DNA from 4 places in the Bacillus arachidis genome. Region 1 is predicted to be linked to each of the others. Evidence: a T-box and tRNA genes for the amino acid it is inferred to sense, from the RefSeq annotation. Region 1 holds a T-box; the other regions hold tRNA genes.
The links. A T-box is a leader RNA that pairs with one kind of tRNA and senses whether it is charged. The one in region 1 lies ahead of lysS (lysine--tRNA ligase), so its partner is inferred to be a tRNA-Lys.
Positions count from the first base shown of each region.

Region 1 (5,571 bases):
CAACAAACCTAGTAAAATCAAATTAGTCTTGTAAAACGATACAAGAAAGGCGGCAGTAAAATGATTCGTATCGTAATTGCGGAAGATCAAAAGATGCTTCGCGGAGCCCTCGTTTCTCTATTAAAACTAGAAGATGACATTGAAGTGATTGCAGAAGTTTCAAATGGGCTAGATGCTTGGAACATTATTACAAAACATCGACCCGATGTGTGTCTTCTCGATATCGAGATCCCCGACATTACTGGACTTGAAATCGCAGAAAAATTAAGAACTATTGGACATCCCTGTAAAATAATGATTGTTACAACTTTTGCTCGTCCAGGATACTTACAAAAAGCGATGGACGCAAAAGTGGAAGCATATTTACTAAAGGACGAACCAATTGAATTTCTTATTGAAGCGATTCATAAAGTAATGAATGGTGAACGTATAGTAAGTACAGATCTAGCTGCTACGCTGTTTTTAAAAGAAGATAACCCACTAACTGACCGTGAAGCAGAAATACTCCGTATGGTTAAAACCGGAATGACAACGAGAGAAATCGGTAAAACATTGTATTTAACAAACGGAACGGTTAGAAATTATTTATCATCCTCCATTCAAAAACTTGAAGCTGAATCAAGATTTCAAGCCATTCGTATTGCTGATGAAAAAGGTTGGATATGATGTAAGATGCGGTGTAGAAAAAGGGATGCTATTACATCCCTTTTCCACTTTCATTTTTTAACTGTAATCTATTTATTTTCCATTCTACTTAGTCTTGAAAATCTAATAATGACACCATCTTTCCAGCGCCAATTACATGTATAAGTAGCGGGATTCGCGGACCACTCGGTTGATTGAGAACAAGCCTATAAATGATTTTAAAAAGTAATTTTTGATTCTCTTTCATTACCTTTTTATTTTCATTGTGACAAATTGCATAAATATGTTCCATTAAATTGGGATTATTTACATTCGTACGAACTATTTCACAAACTTCCAAGACCCATTTTTTCTGTATGTCTTCTAATATTTCGTAAAAATCCCAATCTTTCTCTTGGTTCACTTCAATCATTTTTTGAGGCTGTAAATTTCGAATCCAGTGTTCTACACGGTTACTTATTTTCATGATGTCAATCAAGCTATAGTCTGCATCCGTTTTTGCTAATACTTCCTGTAAAATTTGATTATCAAAATTCACTAATGGTAAGATACCTGCTACTTGATTAAACTTTGGTAGTCTAGTTTTTTCAGTATTCGTTCTTGAAAGCTTCAATGCACCACATAAATCTTCATTATTTAACATTTTATTTTGATAACATTCCGTGTACCTTTCATACTCTGTATAATTGCGAAGTACATCCTCATCCATACCAATATGGAATGTAGCATTTGGTTTATATTTTGAAAACATAAATAGAATGACTTCTGGCACATACACATTCAATAACTCACTTGGAGTAATTATATTCCCAGCAGAACTAGACATTTTTTGATTGTCACCTTTTATTCCGATAAAATCATAGGCAACATAATCTGGTGCCTCATAATGAAAGATTTTTCTAACTATCTCCTTTGAAACATTATAACTACCTGTTTCAGCTGAATGATCTCTACCTCCTGGTTCAAAAATCACATCTTCCATCATCCATCTCATCGGCCAATCAATTTTCCAATTTAATTTTATATGACTCGTTTGCATTATTGATAATACATTGCGATTCCCACACTCACATTCATATTGGATTGTTTCCAATGTTTCATCAAAATTTGTTATTTTTGTTGAATCTTTGCAGCATTGCTTACAATATAGTGTAATTGGATAAAAAGTTTCTCGCTCATCTTCGGACGATTCGCTCGTTTTAAATTTCATTAATATATCGTAGATTTCTTTTCTTCTTTTTAATGAGTGTAGTATATGTTGATTATATCTCCCAGTTCTATATTCTTCATGTTGATAAATAAACTCTACTTCAATTCCAAAAGCCTCCAACGATTTTTCAAATTCTTTTTCAAAATGCTCTGCATACGATTTATGACAACCATATGGATCTGGAATATCACAGTATGGCATACCTATATACTTCTTAAATGATGGATCAATGTTTTTCGGAACTTTTCTAAACCGCGGTCATAATCATCCCATGAAAATATAAATCGTGTCTTTTTTCCTAGATCTTGAAGTGCTTTTACAACAAAGTAAGTCGTAATGTTTTCTCGAAAATTACCTATATGAACAGAACCGGAAGGACTAATTCCAGATGCGCATACAAATGTTTCTTTATTTGGATGTTTTCGAATCAGTTCATGTGCTATTTGATAAGCCCAATGCATATACAATTCACCCCTATGAAATTTAATATTTATTTTCTACCTTCTTTTTCAAAATAAAAAAACTCCCACCCCCAAGATTATTCATCTTGAGGACGAGAGTTGTTTACTTCGTGGTACCACCTCAGTTTATTAATATGTCACCATATTAACCTCTTCAGGTACGGCTCAATTCGCTTATACCCTATCTCTATAACGGGAGAACCCGCCGCATCATCCCTAAATTAATTAGTTCCTTGCGAAGCTCCAAGTCTTTTTTCATTAAGATTCTTACTCCTCCTTCTCAGCTACCGGAGTTCTCTGTATGCAATCATTCTTAACTACTCTTCTCTTCATTGCTATTTTTGTTATAAGTTATTTTTACATATAATAATTTACTACACTTTTATTGTCAAATTTTTCTGAACTAAAAGGATTTCTGCTGTTTTCATTGAATGTATATAGGTTCGCTTTATGGAAAGGAGAAAAACACAAGTGAAAGGCTGTCCTACTTATCAGTTTAATTATAAGAAATCGCAGAAAAAAATGAATCGAGTAACAGACAAAAAATTGTCCTATATTTAATCAATATACAAATGCTTTTGACGAGTTTTCCTCTAACAAACTAGAATTATAATTAGGCGCTAGTACAATATTTGTATACGTTCCTGTACCTGAAAGGTACTTGTACCTATGTTTTAACCCTGCTGGAATAAAAACAGATGCAGGACTCTCAATGATTTGTAATTCTTCTTCAATTTCCACCTCACATATAAGACCTGTACCATCTACTCTATTCCCCCAGAAAATAAAAGCACTATCACAATGATGTGCGTGAGTATCTACATGTCCCGCTAAGTTCTCATCTATATGGTTGTCATAAAATACACGTTGTATGACATAAAATGAAGCACGTTCATCAGTTCTATAATCCATCTGTACCCAACGTTCTCCTGGACCATCGCGATGATATAAAAGTTCAGATGCACCCTTTACAAATGGTTTACTAATTCGGAAAGACTTTGTAAGCTGAGGTCCTTTTCTTTCTATGTTTTTTTGTTGCATCCTACGTACTCTTCCTATCATTTCAGGTTGAACACCTTCATATGCTGAAAAATTTTGCTTAACAGCTTTTTTATGATATGGTGCGGTATGGGTAAATACATTTTTTCCAATAATCGGTCTCCAATGATCTACCTTACAACCGGTTGCCAATTGAAGAGATTGGGTTAATTCGGGAATCATTTTTAGTTGAAAGTATTGATTATATTTTTGAGATAACAGTACTGATAAATTTAGTAAATCAACAATCCCGGCTCTTTCACCTATTCCACACAAAGTCGCATCAATGACAGATGCTCCGGCATCAATAGCAGCAAGAGCATTTGCCATTGCTAGCCCTAAATCATTATGAAGATGAACTTCAATTTCACAAGGGAATGCCTCAACAGCCTTTTTCACGATTTCCGCACAATGACTCGGCTCCCAAATTCCTACAGTGTCTGCTAAACTAATTCGATTTGCTCCAGCTTCATACGCAACTTCTCCAAGGTGGGAGATATCCTCCCATGCAGTTCGTGAGGCATCTTCAATCGTAAATCGGATTTTCATTCCTAAAGATTTAGCCTCTTCAATCGCTTGTTTCACTTGATTTACAACGTAATCTTTTGATCGATTCGTATACTTTGTTTGTAAAGAAATAGGATTAATAGACGCCCAAATTCCTACCCAATCAGCCCCAGCACGATAAACCGCATGAACTTCTTCTTTTTTCGCACGAGCATGCATCAATATGTCAGCTTGCTTTGCAGAGGCGGCAACTTCTCTGCAAATTTCTTCTTCTTCTTTAGAAATGCCTGGATGTCCAACCTCAATAAGGGGTACTCCGAAATTTTCCAACATATGAAGTAGTGTAATTTTGTCTTCCTTAGAAAAACGAACACCACATTGTTGTTCCCCTTCACGTAAAGTTGCATCTAATATTGTTATGTGCTTGTTCATTTCTTTTTTCCTTCTTTCATTTCTATAAAGTTTAATACTTGTTCAAATAGGATGGAATGATTTTTTTCATAAACAGCCCAGTGTGTTGCATCAGGGATGACAACTTCTTTTTTTTGTTTTGCGCCTGTTAATTTTGACATCATATTTCGATCTGCAAATAGATCATCTTCTCCATAAATGACAAGTACTGGAGCAGTAATCTTAGATACATCATATAAAGGACGATTATTCCAAATAGAATATAAATCTTCTAGTGGACCAACTGGTCGACGGATCATTTGATTGTTTTTCTCACTCATAGGATCCGAATTGATAAATACTTGTTTTACGGCATCCATTGCTTCATTTGTAACGATTTTTTTATTTCCCATCATCATATGCCAATGATGCATTCCTTTATCAAAGTCCACCATTTGATAGGCTGATGCCTCAGGATTAAATTGATTAGGTTGTAATGGATTTTCAAGAGGTTTTGTCATCATAGGTAGCTCGAATCCATGCATATATCCATATAGAATGATTTTGTTAATATCTTGAGGATGGGTTATCGCATAATTACCAGCAACAACGCCTCCATATGACCATCCAACGATATGAATTTTTTTCACATTTCTCTTCTTTTTGATCCAAGTTACGACTGTTTCTAGATCCTTTGTCGCATCATTCAAATGAATAACCGGGCGATTTTTGGAAGGAGGTTCTGACATTTCTTGAGGGTGAGAAGAATGACCAAACCCTCTGAAATCCATAGCCCAAGTATCATACCCTTTTCTAGCATACTCATCCATCCACGAATATTTTGGTACATCAAATGCTTGAGCAGTCGGTACACTAAATGGTTCTAAAAATAAGATTACTTCATCGGATGTATACTGTTTTTTATTATTTAAGTTTTTATGAAGTAAATGTAATTTTTCTTCTCCTTGCTGAATTTCTAATTTTTCTTTTACCACTTTAGAAGTTTGAGCGTTTTGAGAAGTTTCTGTACTATTAGAGCAACCCGACATAAGAATTATCAAAAATAAACCTACTAAACTAATATGTGTCCATTTTATCTTCATTTAGAATGTTCCTTTCATTTCATAGAAACGATAGCTATTATTCCAGCAGCAATAATTAATCCTGCCGGTAATCCTTTTGTAAATAATACGGCAACAAGAGTCCCTACTAAGACACCTAACAAAATCGTAGGGTTCATAGTTAAAACTCCTACTCCTTTTCCTCCTATGTATGACACAGTAAAACCTGCTAGAATGGAACCTAAGCCGATAGGAGAAG
Region 1 is NZ_CP127376.1:2,431,162-2,436,732, forward strand. It holds gene QRY57_RS13985 (sensor histidine kinase) at 1-26, shown strand, start outside; gene QRY57_RS13990 (response regulator transcription factor) at 61-666, shown strand; partial or broken gene lysS (lysine--tRNA ligase) at 755-2,316, opposite strand; T-box leader at 2,402-2,658, opposite strand; gene QRY57_RS14000 (hydroxymethylglutaryl-CoA lyase-like TIM-barrel protein) at 2,878-4,293, opposite strand; gene QRY57_RS14005 (alpha/beta fold hydrolase) at 4,290-5,354, opposite strand; gene QRY57_RS14010 (DUF441 family protein) at 5,369-5,571, opposite strand, start outside.

Region 2 (5,571 bases), 1.7 Mb from region 1:
TGGAGATAGCTGGTTCTCCCCGAAATAGCTTTAGGGCTAGCCTCAAGTGTTAGAGTCTTGGAGGTAGAGCACTGATTGGACTAGGGGTCCTCATCGGATTACCGAATTCAGTCAAACTCCGAATGCCAATGACTTATCCTTGGGAGTCAGACTGCGAGTGATAAGATCCGTAGTCAAAAGGGAAACAGCCCAGACCGCCAGCTAAGGTCCCAAAGTGTGTATTAAGTGGAAAAGGATGTGGAGTTGCTTAGACAACTAGGATGTTGGCTTAGAAGCAGCCACCATTTAAAGAGTGCGTAATAGCTCACTAGTCGAGTGACTCTGCGCCGAAAATGTACCGGGGCTAAATACACCACCGAAGCTGCGGATTGATACTTACGTATCAGTGGTAGGGGAGCGTTCTAAGGACAGTGAAGTCAGACCGGAAGGACTGGTGGAGTGCTTAGAAGTGAGAATGCCGGTATGAGTAGCGAAAGACGGGTGAGAATCCCGTCCACCGAATGCCTAAGGTTTCCTGAGGAAGGCTCGTCCGCTCAGGGTTAGTCAGGACCTAAGCCGAGGCCGACAGGCGTAGGCGATGGACAACAGGTTGATATTCCTGTACCACCTCTTTATCGTTTGAGCAATGGAGGGACGCAGAAGGATAGAAGAAGCGTGCGATTGGTTGTGCACGTCCAAGCAGTTAGGCTGATAAGTAGGCAAATCCGCTTATCGTGAAGGCTGAGCTGTGATGGGGAAGCTCCTTATGGAGCGAAGTCTTTGATTCCCCGCTGCCAAGAAAAGCTTCTAGCGAGATAAAAGGTGCCTGTACCGCAAACCGACACAGGTAGGCGAGGAGAGAATCCTAAGGTGAGCGAGAGAACTCTGGTTAAGGAACTCGGCAAAATGACCCCGTAACTTCGGGAGAAGGGGTGCTTTCTTAACGGAAAGCCGCAGTGAATAGGCCCAAGCGACTGTTTAGCAAAAACACAGGTCTCTGCGAAGCCGTAAGGCGAAGTATAGGGGCTGACACCTGCCCGGTGCTGGAAGGTTAAGGAGAGGGGTTAGCGCAAGCGAAGCTCTGAACTGAAGCCCCAGTAAACGGCGGCCGTAACTATAACGGTCCTAAGGTAGCGAAATTCCTTGTCGGGTAAGTTCCGACCCGCACGAAAGGTGTAACGATTTGGGCACTGTCTCAACCAGAGACTCGGTGAAATTATAGTACCTGTGAAGATGCAGGTTACCCGCGACAGGACGGAAAGACCCCGTGGAGCTTTACTGTAGCCTGATATTGAATTTTGGTACAGCTTGTACAGGATAGGCGGGAGCCTTTGAAGCCGGAGCGCTAGCTTCGGTGGAGGCGCTGGTGGGATACCGCCCTGGCTGTATTGAAATTCTAACCTACGGGTCTTATCGACCCGGGAGACAGTGTCAGGTGGGCAGTTTGACTGGGGCGGTCGCCTCCTAAAGTGTAACGGAGGCGCCCAAAGGTTCCCTCAGAATGGTTGGAAATCATTCGTAGAGTGCAAAGGCATAAGGGAGCTTGACTGCGAGACCTACAAGTCGAGCAGGGACGAAAGTCGGGCTTAGTGATCCGGTGGTTCCGCATGGAAGGGCCATCGCTCAACGGATAAAAGCTACCCCGGGGATAACAGGCTTATCTCCCCCAAGAGTCCACATCGACGGGGAGGTTTGGCACCTCGATGTCGGCTCATCGCATCCTGGGGCTGTAGTCGGTCCCAAGGGTTGGGCTGTTCGCCCATTAAAGCGGTACGCGAGCTGGGTTCAGAACGTCGTGAGACAGTTCGGTCCCTATCCGTCGTGGGCGTAGGAAATTTGAGAGGAGCTGTCCTTAGTACGAGAGGACCGGGATGGACGCACCGCTGGTGTACCAGTTGTTCTGCCAAGGGCATAGCTGGGTAGCTATGTGCGGAAGGGATAAGTGCTGAAAGCATCTAAGCATGAAGCCCCCCTCAAGATGAGATTTCCCATAGCGTAAGCTAGTAAGATCCCTGAAAGATGATCAGGTTGATAGGTTCGAGGTGGAAGCATGGTGACATGTGGAGCTGACGAATACTAATAGATCGAGGACTTAACCATATAATATGAAGCAAATGTTATCTAGTTTTGAAGGAATATATATTTAAAATTCCTTTTGACATTCTGAAAAGAATGTGTATAATAATAAAAGTCTGGTAATGATGGCAGAGAGGTCACACCCGTTCCCATACCGAACACGGAAGTTAAGCTCTCTAGCGCCGATGGTAGTTGGGGCCTTGCCCCTGTGAGAGTAGGACGTTGCCAGGCAAATGGAGGATTAGCTCAGCTGGGAGAGCACCTGCCTTACAAGCAGGGGGTCGGCGGTTCGATCCCGTCATCCTCCACCATATAATGTCGGAGGGGTAGCGAAGTGGCTAAACGCGGCGGACTGTAAATCCGCTCCTTCGGGTTCGGCAGTTCGAATCTGCCCCCCTCCACCATTTCTTAATTAATGGGCTATAGCCAAGCGGTAAGGCAACGGACTTTGACTCCGTCATGCGCTGGTTCGAATCCAGCTAGCCCAGCCATTAAGAGCCATTAGCTCAGTTGGTAGAGCATCTGACTTTTAATCAGAGGGTCGAAGGTTCGAGTCCTTCATGGCTCACCATTTTAAAAAAATATGCGGGTGTGGCGGAATTGGCAGACGCACCAGACTTAGGATCTGGCGCCTTTGGCGTGGGGGTTCGACTCCCTTCACCCGCACTTTTAATAAAATATCTCATACATGTCTTGCGGAAGTAGTTCAGTGGTAGAATACAACCTTGCCAAGGTTGGGGTCGCGGGTTCGAATCCCGTCTTCCGCTCCAATTTTCAGTATGACATGCCGGGGTGGCGGAACAGGCAGACGCACAGGACTTAAAATCCTGCGGTGGGTGACCACCGTGCGGGTTCGACCCCCGCCCTCGGCACCATATGCGCCCGTAGCTCAATTGGATAGAGCGTTTGACTACGGATCAAAAGGTTAGGGGTTCGAGTCCTCTCGGGCGCGCTTTTATTAACGGGAAGTGGCTCAGCTTGGTAGAGCACCTGGTTTGGGACCAGGGGGTCGCAGGTTCAAATCCTGTCTTCCCGATATTTTAAACATGGGGCCTTAGCTCAGCTGGGAGAGCGCCTGCCTTGCACGCAGGAGGTCAGCGGTTCGATCCCGCTAGGCTCCACTTTATTTATGGAGGTATACCCAAGTCTGGCTGAAGGGATCGGTCTTGAAAACCGACAGGCGGCGAGAGTCGCGCGGGGGTTCGAATCCCTCTACCTCCTCCATTTTTATTGTAAAATGAGATAGGATTTGATTTAATAGATTGTTAAATGGTCTGTATAAAACATATAGACATGAATAAAAGATTTATTTGATTTTTTTTATGGAGGTATACCCAAGTCTGGCTGAAGGGATCGGTCTTGAAAACCGACAGGCGGTGAGAATCGCGCGGGGGTTCGAATCCCTCTACCTCCTCCATTTAAAAAAAGAATATGATATCGTCGCGGGGTGGAGCAGTCTGGTAGCTCGTCGGGCTCATAACCCGAAGGTCGCAGGTTCAAATCCTGTCCCCGCAACCAAATGGTCCCGTGGTGTAGTGGTTAACATGCCTGCCTGTCACGCAGGAGATCGCCGGTTCGACCCCGGTCGGGACCGCCATTTACATAAAGGCTCGGTAGCTCAGTCGGTAGAGCAGAGGACTGAAAATCCTCGTGTCGGCGGTTCGATTCCGTCCCGAGCCATCTTTTTTTTTTGGAAAGCCGGCTTAGCTCAATTGGTAGAGCAACTGACTTGTAATCAGTAGGTTGGGGGTTCAAGTCCTCTAGCCGGCACCACTTAGGGGCATAGTTTAAAGGTAGAACAGAGGTCTCCAAAACCTCCGGTGTGGGTTCAATTCCTACTGCCCCTGTAGAAAATATGGGCCTATAGCTCAGCTGGTTAGAGCGCACGCCTGATAAGCGTGAGGTCGATGGTTCGAGTCCATTTAGGCCCACCATATTCCGCAGTAGCTCAGTGGTAGAGCTATCGGCTGTTAACCGATCGGTCGTAGGTTCGAGTCCTACCTGCGGAGCCATGGCCCGTTGGTCAAGTGGTTAAGACACCGCCCTTTCACGGCGGTAACACGGGTTCGAATCCCGTACGGGTCATACAAAAGAGTCAGCAATTAGCTGGCTCTTTTTTCTTGTGAAAAACATCATGTGAGAATTCTGTTCTTTTCTAATATGCGATATCATCAATCTAAAATTCCTCTATTTATTATGAAATAAATAAAGGGAATTTGGAAAAGCTATAGTATGTATAAAAAGGAGGGAATAGAGCTACATGACAACAGTTAGAGAATTTATGAGTACTGATATTGTACAATGTACACCACTAGATAATGTATATGAAGCTGCTGTGAAAATGAAAGAAGAAGACATTGGAATGATTCCAGTTGTAGAGAACAATCAAGTGGTTGGTCTTGTCACTGATCGTGATTTAGTTGTTCGTGGAATTGCTGAGAAACATCCTGGTTCTAATAAAATTACAAATATCATGACTACAGGAATCGTGTCCGTTTCTCCTGATGACTCTATTGAAAAGGCTACGGGGTTGATGGCGCAGCATCAAATTAGAAGGCTACCTGTAGTTGAGAATGGCGAGCTTGTTGGGATGTTAGCACTAGGTGATTTAGCGATAGCAGAAAAAGCTGATGATCAGGCAGGGGTAGCTTTAAGTGAGATTTCTGAGCATACAGAATAAAGTGTAGGTGTGGGTTAAAATACAGTGTAATTTAAATGCTAGGGAATAGGTAAAATCGGATACGTTTTATTAATAATACGAATAAGACTATATTGTTATTAAAACGTATCCAACATGTTATTCATAGATATATACACTTAACGGAGTATATTTAAATAATGACAAATGTTACGTCCATTTAAAATTTGGTTAATGATGTTCGTTACTAATTTTTGTTATGTTAAAAAATGATATAATAATAAATATAAGTTTCATAAGGGTTTTTGAATATATTAATATATATAGCATTATGATTATCTAGTAAGTCATCGGAGATTTCATATATAAATAGAAATGGAGGGAAAATGATATGAGGGATGTACAGAGCAACCCCAATTGGAATTTGGTTACAGATGTCTATGTGGAACCAAATAATTTTGCGGATTTATTTTCTTTACTTGTACCAAATCATCCAAAAGGCGAAGGAAAAGAGCGGACAATTTTAGCCTGGAAAGAAAAAGAATTTTATAAACAAGAAAACCTGATTCCGTTTATCTTATATGGAATGGATAAAGTGAAGGACTTACCACAGTTTCATAAGGATGAAATACCAACTTTAGTTCGTATTGTTCATTTATGTCAGAAAATTGGTTGGTATAAAGAAGCTTATACATTTATGATGAATCATAAATTAGATGAATTCGTACATACATCTATGGAATACGAAGTGTGGGACATTTTAACACAGGTTGTGGCGTGGAACTACTTAATTGTAAAGTATCGAATCGGTGAATTAGAAAATGAAGATGTAATGATATGGGAAAGAATTAAATTTAATGAAGAATGTACTGAAAAAT
Region 2 is NZ_CP127376.1:751,184-756,754, forward strand. It holds rRNA gene QRY57_RS05385 (23S ribosomal RNA) at 1-2,079, shown strand, start outside; rRNA gene rrf (5S ribosomal RNA) at 2,171-2,286, shown strand; tRNA gene QRY57_RS05395 (tRNA-Val) at 2,291-2,366, shown strand; tRNA gene QRY57_RS05400 (tRNA-Tyr) at 2,376-2,459, shown strand; tRNA gene QRY57_RS05405 (tRNA-Gln) at 2,472-2,546, shown strand; tRNA gene QRY57_RS05410 (tRNA-Lys) at 2,551-2,626, shown strand; tRNA gene QRY57_RS05415 (tRNA-Leu) at 2,641-2,721, shown strand; tRNA gene QRY57_RS05420 (tRNA-Gly) at 2,751-2,825, shown strand; tRNA gene QRY57_RS05425 (tRNA-Leu) at 2,842-2,930, shown strand; tRNA gene QRY57_RS05430 (tRNA-Arg) at 2,934-3,007, shown strand; tRNA gene QRY57_RS05435 (tRNA-Pro) at 3,018-3,091, shown strand; tRNA gene QRY57_RS05440 (tRNA-Ala) at 3,104-3,176, shown strand; tRNA gene QRY57_RS05445 (tRNA-Ser) at 3,187-3,279, shown strand; tRNA gene QRY57_RS05450 (tRNA-Ser) at 3,380-3,472, shown strand; tRNA gene QRY57_RS05455 (tRNA-Met) at 3,497-3,573, shown strand; tRNA gene QRY57_RS05460 (tRNA-Asp) at 3,577-3,652, shown strand; tRNA gene QRY57_RS05465 (tRNA-Phe) at 3,663-3,735, shown strand; tRNA gene QRY57_RS05470 (tRNA-Thr) at 3,753-3,828, shown strand; tRNA gene QRY57_RS05475 (tRNA-Trp) at 3,832-3,902, shown strand; tRNA gene QRY57_RS05480 (tRNA-Ile) at 3,913-3,989, shown strand; tRNA gene QRY57_RS05485 (tRNA-Asn) at 3,993-4,067, shown strand; tRNA gene QRY57_RS05490 (tRNA-Glu) at 4,069-4,140, shown strand; gene QRY57_RS05495 (CBS domain-containing protein) at 4,316-4,735, shown strand; gene QRY57_RS05500 (DUF3965 domain-containing protein) at 5,085-5,571, shown strand, end outside.
Region 2: it encodes a tRNA-Lys, which carries the amino acid that the T-box ahead of lysS (lysine--tRNA ligase) is inferred to sense. The anticodon was not compared.

Region 3 (5,571 bases), 1.9 Mb from region 1:
TGATACTTACGTATCAGTGGTAGGGGAGCGTTCTAAGGACAGTGAAGTCAGACCGGAAGGACTGGTGGAGTGCTTAGAAGTGAGAATGCCGGTATGAGTAGCGAAAGACGGGTGAGAATCCCGTCCACCGAATGCCTAAGGTTTCCTGAGGAAGGCTCGTCCGCTCAGGGTTAGTCAGGACCTAAGCCGAGGCCGACAGGCGTAGGCGATGGACAACAGGTTGATATTCCTGTACCACCTCTTTATCGTTTGAGCAATGGAGGGACGCAGAAGGATAGAAGAAGCGTGCGATTGGTTGTGCACGTCCAAGCAGTTAGGCTGATAAGTAGGCAAATCCGCTTATCGTGAAGGCTGAGCTGTGATGGGGAAGCTCCTTATGGAGCGAAGTCTTTGATTCCCCGCTGCCAAGAAAAGCTTCTAGCGAGATAAAAGGTGCCTGTACCGCAAACCGACACAGGTAGGCGAGGAGAGAATCCTAAGGTGAGCGAGAGAACTCTGGTTAAGGAACTCGGCAAAATGACCCCGTAACTTCGGGAGAAGGGGTGCTTTCTTAACGGAAAGCCGCAGTGAATAGGCCCAAGCGACTGTTTAGCAAAAACACAGGTCTCTGCGAAGCCGTAAGGCGAAGTATAGGGGCTGACACCTGCCCGGTGCTGGAAGGTTAAGGAGAGGGGTTAGCGCAAGCGAAGCTCTGAACTGAAGCCCCAGTAAACGGCGGCCGTAACTATAACGGTCCTAAGGTAGCGAAATTCCTTGTCGGGTAAGTTCCGACCCGCACGAAAGGTGTAACGATTTGGGCACTGTCTCAACCAGAGACTCGGTGAAATTATAGTACCTGTGAAGATGCAGGTTACCCGCGACAGGACGGAAAGACCCCGTGGAGCTTTACTGTAGCCTGATATTGAATTTTGGTACAGCTTGTACAGGATAGGCGGGAGCCTTTGAAGCCGGAGCGCTAGCTTCGGTGGAGGCGCTGGTGGGATACCGCCCTGGCTGTATTGAAATTCTAACCTACGGGTCTTATCGACCCGGGAGACAGTGTCAGGTGGGCAGTTTGACTGGGGCGGTCGCCTCCTAAAGTGTAACGGAGGCGCCCAAAGGTTCCCTCAGAATGGTTGGAAATCATTCGTAGAGTGCAAAGGCATAAGGGAGCTTGACTGCGAGACCTACAAGTCGAGCAGGGACGAAAGTCGGGCTTAGTGATCCGGTGGTTCCGCATGGAAGGGCCATCGCTCAACGGATAAAAGCTACCCCGGGGATAACAGGCTTATCTCCCCCAAGAGTCCACATCGACGGGGAGGTTTGGCACCTCGATGTCGGCTCATCGCATCCTGGGGCTGTAGTCGGTCCCAAGGGTTGGGCTGTTCGCCCATTAAAGCGGTACGCGAGCTGGGTTCAGAACGTCGTGAGACAGTTCGGTCCCTATCCGTCGTGGGCGTAGGAAATTTGAGAGGAGCTGTCCTTAGTACGAGAGGACCGGGATGGACGCACCGCTGGTGTACCAGTTGTTCTGCCAAGGGCATAGCTGGGTAGCTATGTGCGGAAGGGATAAGTGCTGAAAGCATCTAAGCATGAAGCCCCCCTCAAGATGAGATTTCCCATAGCGTAAGCTAGTAAGATCCCTGAAAGATGATCAGGTTGATAGGTTCGAGGTGGAAGCATGGTGACATGTGGAGCTGACGAATACTAATAGATCGAGGACTTAACCATATAATATGAAGCAAACGTTATCTAGTTTTGAGAGAACATAAAAAAACTTGTTGACATTTTAAATGAATCAAGTATAATAATGATTGTCTCAAATGAATAAAGTCTGGTAATGATGGCAGAGAGGTCACACCCGTTCCCATACCGAACACGGAAGTTAAGCTCTCTAGCGCCGATGGTAGTTGGGGCCTTGCCCCTGTGAGAGTAGGACGTTGCCAGGCAAATGGAGGATTAGCTCAGCTGGGAGAGCACCTGCCTTACAAGCAGGGGGTCGGCGGTTCGATCCCGTCATCCTCCACCATATGCCGGCTTAGCTCAATTGGTAGAGCAACTGACTTGTAATCAGTAGGTTGGGGGTTCAAGTCCTCTAGCCGGCACCAGTAACTATGGCGGTTGTGGCGAAGTGGTTAACGCACCGGATTGTGGCTCCGGCATTCGTGGGTTCGATTCCCATCAGTCGCCCCATTTTTTTAAAAAGCAAATATAATATGCGGGTGTGGCGGAATTGGCAGACGCACCAGACTTAGGATCTGGCGCCTTTGGCGTGGGGGTTCGACTCCCTTCACCCGCACTTTTAATAAAATATCTCATAACATGTCTTGCGGAAGTAGTTCAGTGGTAGAATACAACCTTGCCAAGGTTGGGGTCGCGGGTTCGAATCCCGTCTTCCGCTCCAATTTTCAATATGACATGCCGGGGTGGCGGAACAGGCAGACGCACAGGACTTAAAATCCTGCGGTGGGTGACCACCGTGCGGGTTCGACCCCCGCCCTCGGCACCATATGCGCCCGTAGCTCAATTGGATAGAGCGTTTGACTACGGATCAAAAGGTTAGGGGTTCGAGTCCTCTCGGGCGCGCTTTTATTAACGGGAAGTGGCTCAGCTTGGTAGAGCACCTGGTTTGGGACCAGGGGGTCGCAGGTTCAAATCCTGTCTTCCCGATATTTTAAACATGGGGCCTTAGCTCAGCTGGGAGAGCGCCTGCCTTGCACGCAGGAGGTCAGCGGTTCGATCCCGCTAGGCTCCACTTATAACTTTATTATGGCGGTGTAGCTCAGCTGGCTAGAGCGTACGGTTCATACCCGTGAGGTCGGGGGTTCGATCCCCTCCGCCGCTACCATAAAGGACCTTTAGCTCAGCTGGTTAGAGCAGACGGCTCATAACCGTCCGGTCGTAGGTTCGAGTCCTACAAGGTCCACCATTTAAAGTAAATACTCTGGAGGTATACCCAAGTCTGGCTGAAGGGATCGGTCTTGAAAACCGACAGGCGGCGAGAGTCGCGCGGGGGTTCGAATCCCTCTACCTCCTCCATTTTTTCAAAAAAGAATATGATATCGTCGCGGGGTGGAGCAGTCTGGTAGCTCGTCGGGCTCATAACCCGAAGGTCGCAGGTTCAAATCCTGTCCCCGCAACCAAATGGTCCCGTGGTGTAGTGGTTAACATGCCTGCCTGTCACGCAGGAGATCGCCGGTTCGACCCCGGTCGGGACCGCCATTTATTTCTGGCTCGGTAGCTCAGTCGGTAGAGCAGAGGACTGAAAATCCTCGTGTCGGCGGTTCGATTCCGTCCCGAGCCACCATTTTGAAATCACAAGCCGGCTTAGCTCAATTGGTAGAGCAACTGACTTGTAATCAGTAGGTTGGGGGTTCAAGTCCTCTAGCCGGCACCACTTTCAAAATGAGCCATTAGCTCAGTTGGTAGAGCATCTGACTTTTAATCAGAGGGTCGAAGGTTCGAGTCCTTCATGGCTCACCATTTATTTTATAATTTTATGCGGGTGTAGTTTAGTGGTAAAACAAGAGCCTTCCAAGCTCTGGTCGAGAGTTCGATTCTCTTCACCCGCTTTTCTATTGGGGGCCTATAGCTCAGCTGGTTAGAGCGCACGCCTGATAAGCGTGAGGTCGATGGTTCGAGTCCATTTAGGCCCACCATTATTCCGCAGTAGCTCAGTGGTAGAGCTATCGGCTGTTAACCGATCGGTCGTAGGTTCGAGTCCTACCTGCGGAGCCATATAATATAGAGAAGTACCCAAGTGGCTCAAGGGGCTCCCCTGCTAAGGGAGTAGATCGCTAACGCGGTGCGAGGGTTCGAATCCCTTCTTCTCTGCCAGAAATTGGCCCGTTGGTCAAGTGGTTAAGACACCGCCCTTTCACGGCGGTAACACGGGTTCGAATCCCGTACGGGTCATACTTAAAGAGATAGCATAATCTGCTATCTCTTTTTTTATTTATCAATGATTTTGTTACGGTTCTGAAATACCATTAGCAACTAATAGTAAAAAAATAAAAATGGATAGTAGTATAAAAAATATGCCATTAGATATAACACTGAAGATCATTATACTAGCGTTTTTTGTCTTAATTCCCAAAATCAAAGCGACTATAAATCCAATGTCTATGATAGAGAATAAAACAATGCTAATCTGTAAATTGGTATTTGGATATAATCGTGTGGTTACAAAAACTAATAGTGTAGCGACAAGTAAAGAAATAGTCCAAAGAATGGGCGTAGCTATTTTTCTGCTTTCCCGCATGTTATCCTCCATAATATCACCTCTTTCCACTTTCCTAAATTATATATAATATTTCTGTTTCATTACACGCTGAATTAAGAAGAGCGAAGCAAGTGAATTTGTTTTGGCATAATGAATAAGACAAATATGAACGCTAAAAAACAAGTTATAATGCTTTTTCACTTGTTTTTAGACAAAATAGCATTAAAAAAGAGAATGTTCAATCCTTCTAGAAATAGATGACCAGTGGTAGTGAAAGGCACTAAAATGATAAAATTACGGTAAAAGAAGTGAAAGATGAAAAAGATACGTCCGTTATTGATTTAAATCCTGAAAAGGGTAAGGGAAAAGATAAGAATCCGGTTATGTATATTGGGATTAACAAACTGCCATACAAGGTAAAGATTGTTGCTACAAGTGAAAATAACATATTTCATTCGGAACAAAATAACGGGAGTATCAAAGACTCGTAAAGAGAAAGCAAGCCTGCATGAAATTCAAATATTTTGTTTCATTCTTATTTAAGTGGATAGTTATTCAGGAAAAAAACAGACTTTGATACGTCTGTTTTTTAGTATACTTTTTTATGCTTTGAGCGTCTGACTAATAGAAAGGAGAGAGCGATGGAATATGAAAAAATGGAAGAGATAATTATACAAGCCTTCCGTAGCAGAAAGATAATCTTTTCATTATAACAAATCATATATTTTTATATTGAGACACGCTATAGAATGGAGTGATAATATGGATTTTGAAACTTTGTATCGAACCTATCAACCTTTAGTATACTCTTTCGCATATCGAATGCTTGGCTCTGTTAGTGATGCGGAGGATGTTGCACAGGATATACTTATGAAAAGTCAACATGTGAACCAAGAGCCAGTTAGAAATATGAAAGCGTATTTAATTAAGATGACGACGAACCATTGTTTGAATATACTACAATCAGCACGGAAAAAAAGAGAAATATATACAGGAGAATGGCTTCCTGAGCCGGAAATAGATACAGCGAAATTAAATCCTATGGAAACTATAATCCAAAGCGAAAGAGTATCCTATGCATTCCTTGTATTGTTAGAGAATTTAACTCCTGTTGAAAGAGCCATATTCGTTTTAAGGAAGGCACTTGGGTACGATTATCGTGAAATAGCTGAGCTTTTAAATAAATCAGAAGTAAATTGCCGAAAGATTTACAGCCGTTGCAAAGAGAAGATACAGCATGAAGTGCCAGTACATCCGCAGCAATCGATTCATACAGAAAAAATGGTACATACCTTTATCCAAGGTTCAGAAACAGGAAATTTTGAGGCGTTTATTAATCTGTTGAGAGAGGACGTAGCTCTTGTCACTAA
Region 3 is NZ_CP127376.1:4,336,204-4,341,774, reverse strand. It holds rRNA gene QRY57_RS24075 (23S ribosomal RNA) at 1-1,710, shown strand, start outside; rRNA gene rrf (5S ribosomal RNA) at 1,813-1,928, shown strand; tRNA gene QRY57_RS24065 (tRNA-Val) at 1,933-2,008, shown strand; tRNA gene QRY57_RS24060 (tRNA-Thr) at 2,012-2,087, shown strand; tRNA gene QRY57_RS24055 (tRNA-His) at 2,097-2,172, shown strand; tRNA gene QRY57_RS24050 (tRNA-Leu) at 2,198-2,278, shown strand; tRNA gene QRY57_RS24045 (tRNA-Gly) at 2,309-2,383, shown strand; tRNA gene QRY57_RS24040 (tRNA-Leu) at 2,400-2,488, shown strand; tRNA gene QRY57_RS24035 (tRNA-Arg) at 2,492-2,565, shown strand; tRNA gene QRY57_RS24030 (tRNA-Pro) at 2,576-2,649, shown strand; tRNA gene QRY57_RS24025 (tRNA-Ala) at 2,662-2,734, shown strand; tRNA gene QRY57_RS24020 (tRNA-Met) at 2,751-2,827, shown strand; tRNA gene QRY57_RS24015 (tRNA-Ile) at 2,832-2,908, shown strand; tRNA gene QRY57_RS24010 (tRNA-Ser) at 2,926-3,018, shown strand; tRNA gene QRY57_RS24005 (tRNA-Met) at 3,046-3,122, shown strand; tRNA gene QRY57_RS24000 (tRNA-Asp) at 3,126-3,201, shown strand; tRNA gene QRY57_RS23995 (tRNA-Phe) at 3,211-3,286, shown strand; tRNA gene QRY57_RS23990 (tRNA-Thr) at 3,301-3,376, shown strand; tRNA gene QRY57_RS23985 (tRNA-Lys) at 3,387-3,462, shown strand; tRNA gene QRY57_RS23980 (tRNA-Gly) at 3,481-3,551, shown strand; tRNA gene QRY57_RS23975 (tRNA-Ile) at 3,562-3,638, shown strand; tRNA gene QRY57_RS23970 (tRNA-Asn) at 3,643-3,717, shown strand; tRNA gene QRY57_RS23965 (tRNA-Ser) at 3,726-3,816, shown strand; tRNA gene QRY57_RS23960 (tRNA-Glu) at 3,823-3,894, shown strand; partial or broken gene QRY57_RS23955 (hypothetical protein) at 4,486-4,692, shown strand; gene QRY57_RS23950 (RNA polymerase sigma-70 factor) at 4,964-5,571, shown strand, end outside.
Region 3: it encodes a tRNA-Lys, which carries the amino acid that the T-box ahead of lysS (lysine--tRNA ligase) is inferred to sense. The anticodon was not compared.

Region 4 (5,571 bases), 2.3 Mb from region 1:
AATGCGATTTCCTGAGTAGCGGCGAGCGAAACGGAATCTAGCCCAAACCAAGAGGCTTGCCTCTTGGGGTTGTAGGACATTCTATACGGAGTTACAAAGGAACGAGGTAGACGAAGCAGTCTGGAAAGGCTCGTCACAGAGGGTAACAACCCCGTAGTCGAAACTTCGTTCTCTCTTGAATGTATCCTGAGTACGGCGGAACACGTGAAATTCCGTCGGAATCCGGGAGGACCATCTCCCAAGGCTAAATACTCCCTAGTGATCGATAGTGAACCAGTACCGTGAGGGAAAGGTGAAAAGCACCCCGGAAGGGGAGTGAAAGAGATCCTGAAACCGTGTGCCTACAAATAGTCAGAGCCCGTTAACGGGTGATGGCGTGCCTTTTGTAGAATGAACCGGCGAGTTACGATCCCGTGCGAGGTTAAGCTGAAGAGGCGGAGCCGTAGCGAAAGCGAGTCTGAATAGGGCGTTTAGTACGTGGTCGTAGACCCGAAACCAGGTGATCTACCCATGTCCAGGGTGAAGTTCAGGTAACACTGAATGGAGGCCCGAACCCACGCACGTTGAAAAGTGCGGGGATGAGGTGTGGGTAGCGGAGAAATTCCAATCGAACCTGGAGATAGCTGGTTCTCCCCGAAATAGCTTTAGGGCTAGCCTCAAGTGTTAGAGTCTTGGAGGTAGAGCACTGATTGGACTAGGGGTCCTCATCGGATTACCGAATTCAGTCAAACTCCGAATGCCAATGACTTATCCTTGGGAGTCAGACTGCGAGTGATAAGATCCGTAGTCAAAAGGGAAACAGCCCAGACCGCCAGCTAAGGTCCCAAAGTGTGTATTAAGTGGAAAAGGATGTGGAGTTGCTTAGACAACTAGGATGTTGGCTTAGAAGCAGCCACCATTTAAAGAGTGCGTAATAGCTCACTAGTCGAGTGACTCTGCGCCGAAAATGTACCGGGGCTAAATACACCACCGAAGCTGCGGATTGATACTTACGTATCAGTGGTAGGGGAGCGTTCTAAGGACAGTGAAGTCAGACCGGAAGGACTGGTGGAGTGCTTAGAAGTGAGAATGCCGGTATGAGTAGCGAAAGACGGGTGAGAATCCCGTCCACCGAATGCCTAAGGTTTCCTGAGGAAGGCTCGTCCGCTCAGGGTTAGTCAGGACCTAAGCCGAGGCCGACAGGCGTAGGCGATGGACAACAGGTTGATATTCCTGTACCACCTCTTTATCGTTTGAGCAATGGAGGGACGCAGAAGGATAGAAGAAGCGTGCGATTGGTTGTGCACGTCCAAGCAGTTAGGCTGATAAGTAGGCAAATCCGCTTATCGTGAAGGCTGAGCTGTGATGGGGAAGCTCCTTATGGAGCGAAGTCTTTGATTCCCCGCTGCCAAGAAAAGCTTCTAGCGAGATAAAAGGTGCCTGTACCGCAAACCGACACAGGTAGGCGAGGAGAGAATCCTAAGGTGAGCGAGAGAACTCTGGTTAAGGAACTCGGCAAAATGACCCCGTAACTTCGGGAGAAGGGGTGCTTTCTTAACGGAAAGCCGCAGTGAATAGGCCCAAGCGACTGTTTAGCAAAAACACAGGTCTCTGCGAAGCCGTAAGGCGAAGTATAGGGGCTGACACCTGCCCGGTGCTGGAAGGTTAAGGAGAGGGGTTAGCGCAAGCGAAGCTCTGAACTGAAGCCCCAGTAAACGGCGGCCGTAACTATAACGGTCCTAAGGTAGCGAAATTCCTTGTCGGGTAAGTTCCGACCCGCACGAAAGGTGTAACGATTTGGGCACTGTCTCAACCAGAGACTCGGTGAAATTATAGTACCTGTGAAGATGCAGGTTACCCGCGACAGGACGGAAAGACCCCGTGGAGCTTTACTGTAGCCTGATATTGAATTTTGGTACAGCTTGTACAGGATAGGCGGGAGCCTTTGAAGCCGGAGCGCTAGCTTCGGTGGAGGCGCTGGTGGGATACCGCCCTGGCTGTATTGAAATTCTAACCTACGGGTCTTATCGACCCGGGAGACAGTGTCAGGTGGGCAGTTTGACTGGGGCGGTCGCCTCCTAAAGTGTAACGGAGGCGCCCAAAGGTTCCCTCAGAATGGTTGGAAATCATTCGTAGAGTGCAAAGGCATAAGGGAGCTTGACTGCGAGACCTACAAGTCGAGCAGGGACGAAAGTCGGGCTTAGTGATCCGGTGGTTCCGCATGGAAGGGCCATCGCTCAACGGATAAAAGCTACCCCGGGGATAACAGGCTTATCTCCCCCAAGAGTCCACATCGACGGGGAGGTTTGGCACCTCGATGTCGGCTCATCGCATCCTGGGGCTGTAGTCGGTCCCAAGGGTTGGGCTGTTCGCCCATTAAAGCGGTACGCGAGCTGGGTTCAGAACGTCGTGAGACAGTTCGGTCCCTATCCGTCGTGGGCGTAGGAAATTTGAGAGGAGCTGTCCTTAGTACGAGAGGACCGGGATGGACGCACCGCTGGTGTACCAGTTGTTCTGCCAAGGGCATAGCTGGGTAGCTATGTGCGGAAGGGATAAGTGCTGAAAGCATCTAAGCATGAAGCCCCCCTCAAGATGAGATTTCCCATAGCGTAAGCTAGTAAGATCCCTGAAAGATGATCAGGTTGATAGGTTCGAGGTGGAAGCATGGTGACATGTGGAGCTGACGAATACTAATAGATCGAGGACTTAACCATATAATATGAAGCAAATGTTATCTAGTTTTGAAGGAATATATATTTGAAATTCCTTTTGACATTCTGAAAAGAATGTGTATAATAATAAAAGTCTGGTAATGATGGCAGAGAGGTCACACCCGTTCCCATACCGAACACGGAAGTTAAGCTCTCTAGCGCCGATGGTAGTTGGGACCTTGTCCCTGTGAGAGTAGGACGTTGCCAGGCTAATATTATTCCGCAGTAGCTCAGTGGTAGAGCTATCGGCTGTTAACCGATCGGTCGTAGGTTCGAGTCCTACCTGCGGAGCCATTATGCTTCCATAGCTCAGCTGGTAGAGCACTTCCATGGTAAGGAAGAGGTCACCGGTTCAAGCCCGGTTGGAAGCTTGCGAACAGTATTACAACTTTTTGGCCCGTTGGTCAAGTGGTTAAGACACCGCCCTTTCACGGCGGTAACACGGGTTCGAATCCCGTACGGGTCACCACTTTTGGAGGATTAGCTCAGCTGGGAGAGCACCTGCCTTACAAGCAGGGGGTCGGCGGTTCGATCCCGTCATCCTCCACCATATATAGTTTATAATGTCGGAGGGGTAGCGAAGTGGCTAAACGCGGCGGACTGTAAATCCGCTCCTTCGGGTTCGGCAGTTCGAATCTGCCCCCCTCCACCATTTTAAAAAAACAACCTGATAAAGGTTTATTTTTTTGAAAAGACAAGCATACTAGTAAATATTAATGGGCTATAGCCAAGCGGTAAGGCAACGGACTTTGACTCCGTCATGCGCTGGTTCGAATCCAGCTAGCCCAGCCATTTACGAGCCATTAGCTCAGTTGGTAGAGCATCTGACTTTTAATCAGAGGGTCGAAGGTTCGAGTCCTTCATGGCTCACCATTTTCGCGGAAGTAGTTCAGTGGTAGAATACAACCTTGCCAAGGTTGGGGTCGCGGGTTCGAATCCCGTCTTCCGCTTTTTTACTTCGGGGCCTTAGCTCAGCTGGGAGAGCGCCTGCCTTGCACGCAGGAGGTCAGCGGTTCGATCCCGCTAGGCTCCATTATAAATTAGAAAAAACCTTACATCTTTTGATGTAAGGTTTTTTGTTTATTCTGCTTTAATAAGGACAAGTTTCCATTTATTTCGTTTACAATAGAAAAATAGAGTAAAATATAAGGTTTGAATTAAAGCGTGTGTGGATACGGGGGAAGGGAGGAATAGGTGTTGAAAATTGTTATTGCATCTGATTCATATAAAGAAAGCTTACGAGCGATAGAAGTATGTAAGGCCATTGAAAAAGGGTTTACTAAAGTTTTTCCTGAAGCTGAGTATGTGAAACTTCCAATTGGAGATGGAGGAGAAGGTACCGTTCAATCTCTTGTTGATGCTACAGGAGGAAAGATCATTCAACTTTACGTAACAGGTCCACTTGGTGAACGTGTAGATGCATTCTACGGTATTTCTCAAGATAAAAGAACAGCGTTTATTGAAATGGCAGCAGCGTCGGGGTTGCATCATGTTCCGGTTGAACAGCGAAACCCTCTCATCACCACAACAAAAGGAACGGGGGAGCTTATATTAGATGCCTTAGATAAAGGTGTACAGCATATTATTTTAGGGCTTGGCGGAAGTGCTACGAACGATGGAGGGACAGGCATGCTCTCAGCCCTAGGTGTAAGGTTTTTAAGGAAAGATGGACGAATAATAGAACCTGTCGGTGAAAATTTACATTTTATTGATTCTTTAGACTTAGCTAAGTTGGATTCTCGTTTAGCGCATGTGAAAATAGAAGCGGCATGTGATGTAGACAATCCTTTAACAGGACAAAAAGGAGCATCCTTTGTATTTGCAAAGCAAAAAGGAGCAAATCCAGAAATGATCACGCAGTTAGATGATAATTTAAAGCATTATGCCTATGTATTAAAACGGCATGTACACATTGATGTGGAAGAGATACCGGGTGCAGGAGCTGGGGGAGGATTAGGGGCTGCAGTTGTTGCTGTACTACAAGGTCAATTAAGAAAGGGAATTGAAATTGTATTAGACTATACAAATTTTGATGAACATATAAAAGAAGCAACTCTTGTTCTTACAGGTGAAGGAAGGATAGATGTGCAAACCGCTTATGGAAAAGCACCGGTTGGGGTTGCTAAACGTGCAAAGAGACTACATATACCTGTTATAGCTATTGGGGGTTCTGTACTTTCGAATCACATTTCAGTTTATAAAGAAGGAATAGATGCTGTGTTTGCTGCCACATCAAGTCCAATGACACTAGAGGAAGCATATATAGCAGCAAGAGAAAATATTGAAATGACTGCGCGGAATATCGCATCTGTATGGAAAATAGCTTCAGGAAAACGTCTCTAATTATAGGGGACGTTTTATTTTTCACTATTTATGTGTACATGTGTAATGAGATTTTTTAGAAAACGGTTTATTTTATACATAAAACAGACGAAAAATATAGATTTCTACGTAGATATTAGTGAATGAGGTGTATATACATACAAAAAAATGTCGAGTTGAGTCAGAGTATATAAAAGATTTAAAATATTTAGTGAAGGCATAAAAGGGGGAGACTATCTATGAAGAAAGAAATTTCAATCGTTGGAGTTCCAATGGACTTAGGACAGATGCGTCGTGGAGTTGATATGGGTCCAAGTGCAATTCGTTATGCGGGAGTAATTGAAAGAATTCAAAACATCGGATATGACGTAGAAGATATTGGGGATATTTGTATCAAGAGAGAAAAAGAAGTAGCTGAAAATACAAATTTAAGAAACCTTACACAAGTTGCAAAAGTTTGTGATGAATTAGCAGGTAAGGTTGATCATATTATAGAAGAAGGTCGTTTTCCACTTGTACTAGGTGGCGATCATAGTATTGCAATTGGGACACTTGCAGG
Region 4 is NZ_CP127376.1:156,256-161,826, forward strand. It holds rRNA gene QRY57_RS02540 (23S ribosomal RNA) at 1-2,693, shown strand, start outside; rRNA gene rrf (5S ribosomal RNA) at 2,785-2,900, shown strand; tRNA gene QRY57_RS02550 (tRNA-Asn) at 2,910-2,984, shown strand; tRNA gene QRY57_RS02555 (tRNA-Thr) at 2,989-3,061, shown strand; tRNA gene QRY57_RS02560 (tRNA-Glu) at 3,085-3,159, shown strand; tRNA gene QRY57_RS02565 (tRNA-Val) at 3,165-3,240, shown strand; tRNA gene QRY57_RS02570 (tRNA-Tyr) at 3,259-3,342, shown strand; tRNA gene QRY57_RS02575 (tRNA-Gln) at 3,408-3,482, shown strand; tRNA gene QRY57_RS02580 (tRNA-Lys) at 3,488-3,563, shown strand; tRNA gene QRY57_RS02585 (tRNA-Gly) at 3,569-3,640, shown strand; tRNA gene QRY57_RS02590 (tRNA-Ala) at 3,651-3,723, shown strand; gene QRY57_RS02595 (glycerate kinase) at 3,888-5,033, shown strand; gene rocF (arginase) at 5,252-5,571, shown strand, end outside.
Region 4: it encodes a tRNA-Lys, which carries the amino acid that the T-box ahead of lysS (lysine--tRNA ligase) is inferred to sense. The anticodon was not compared.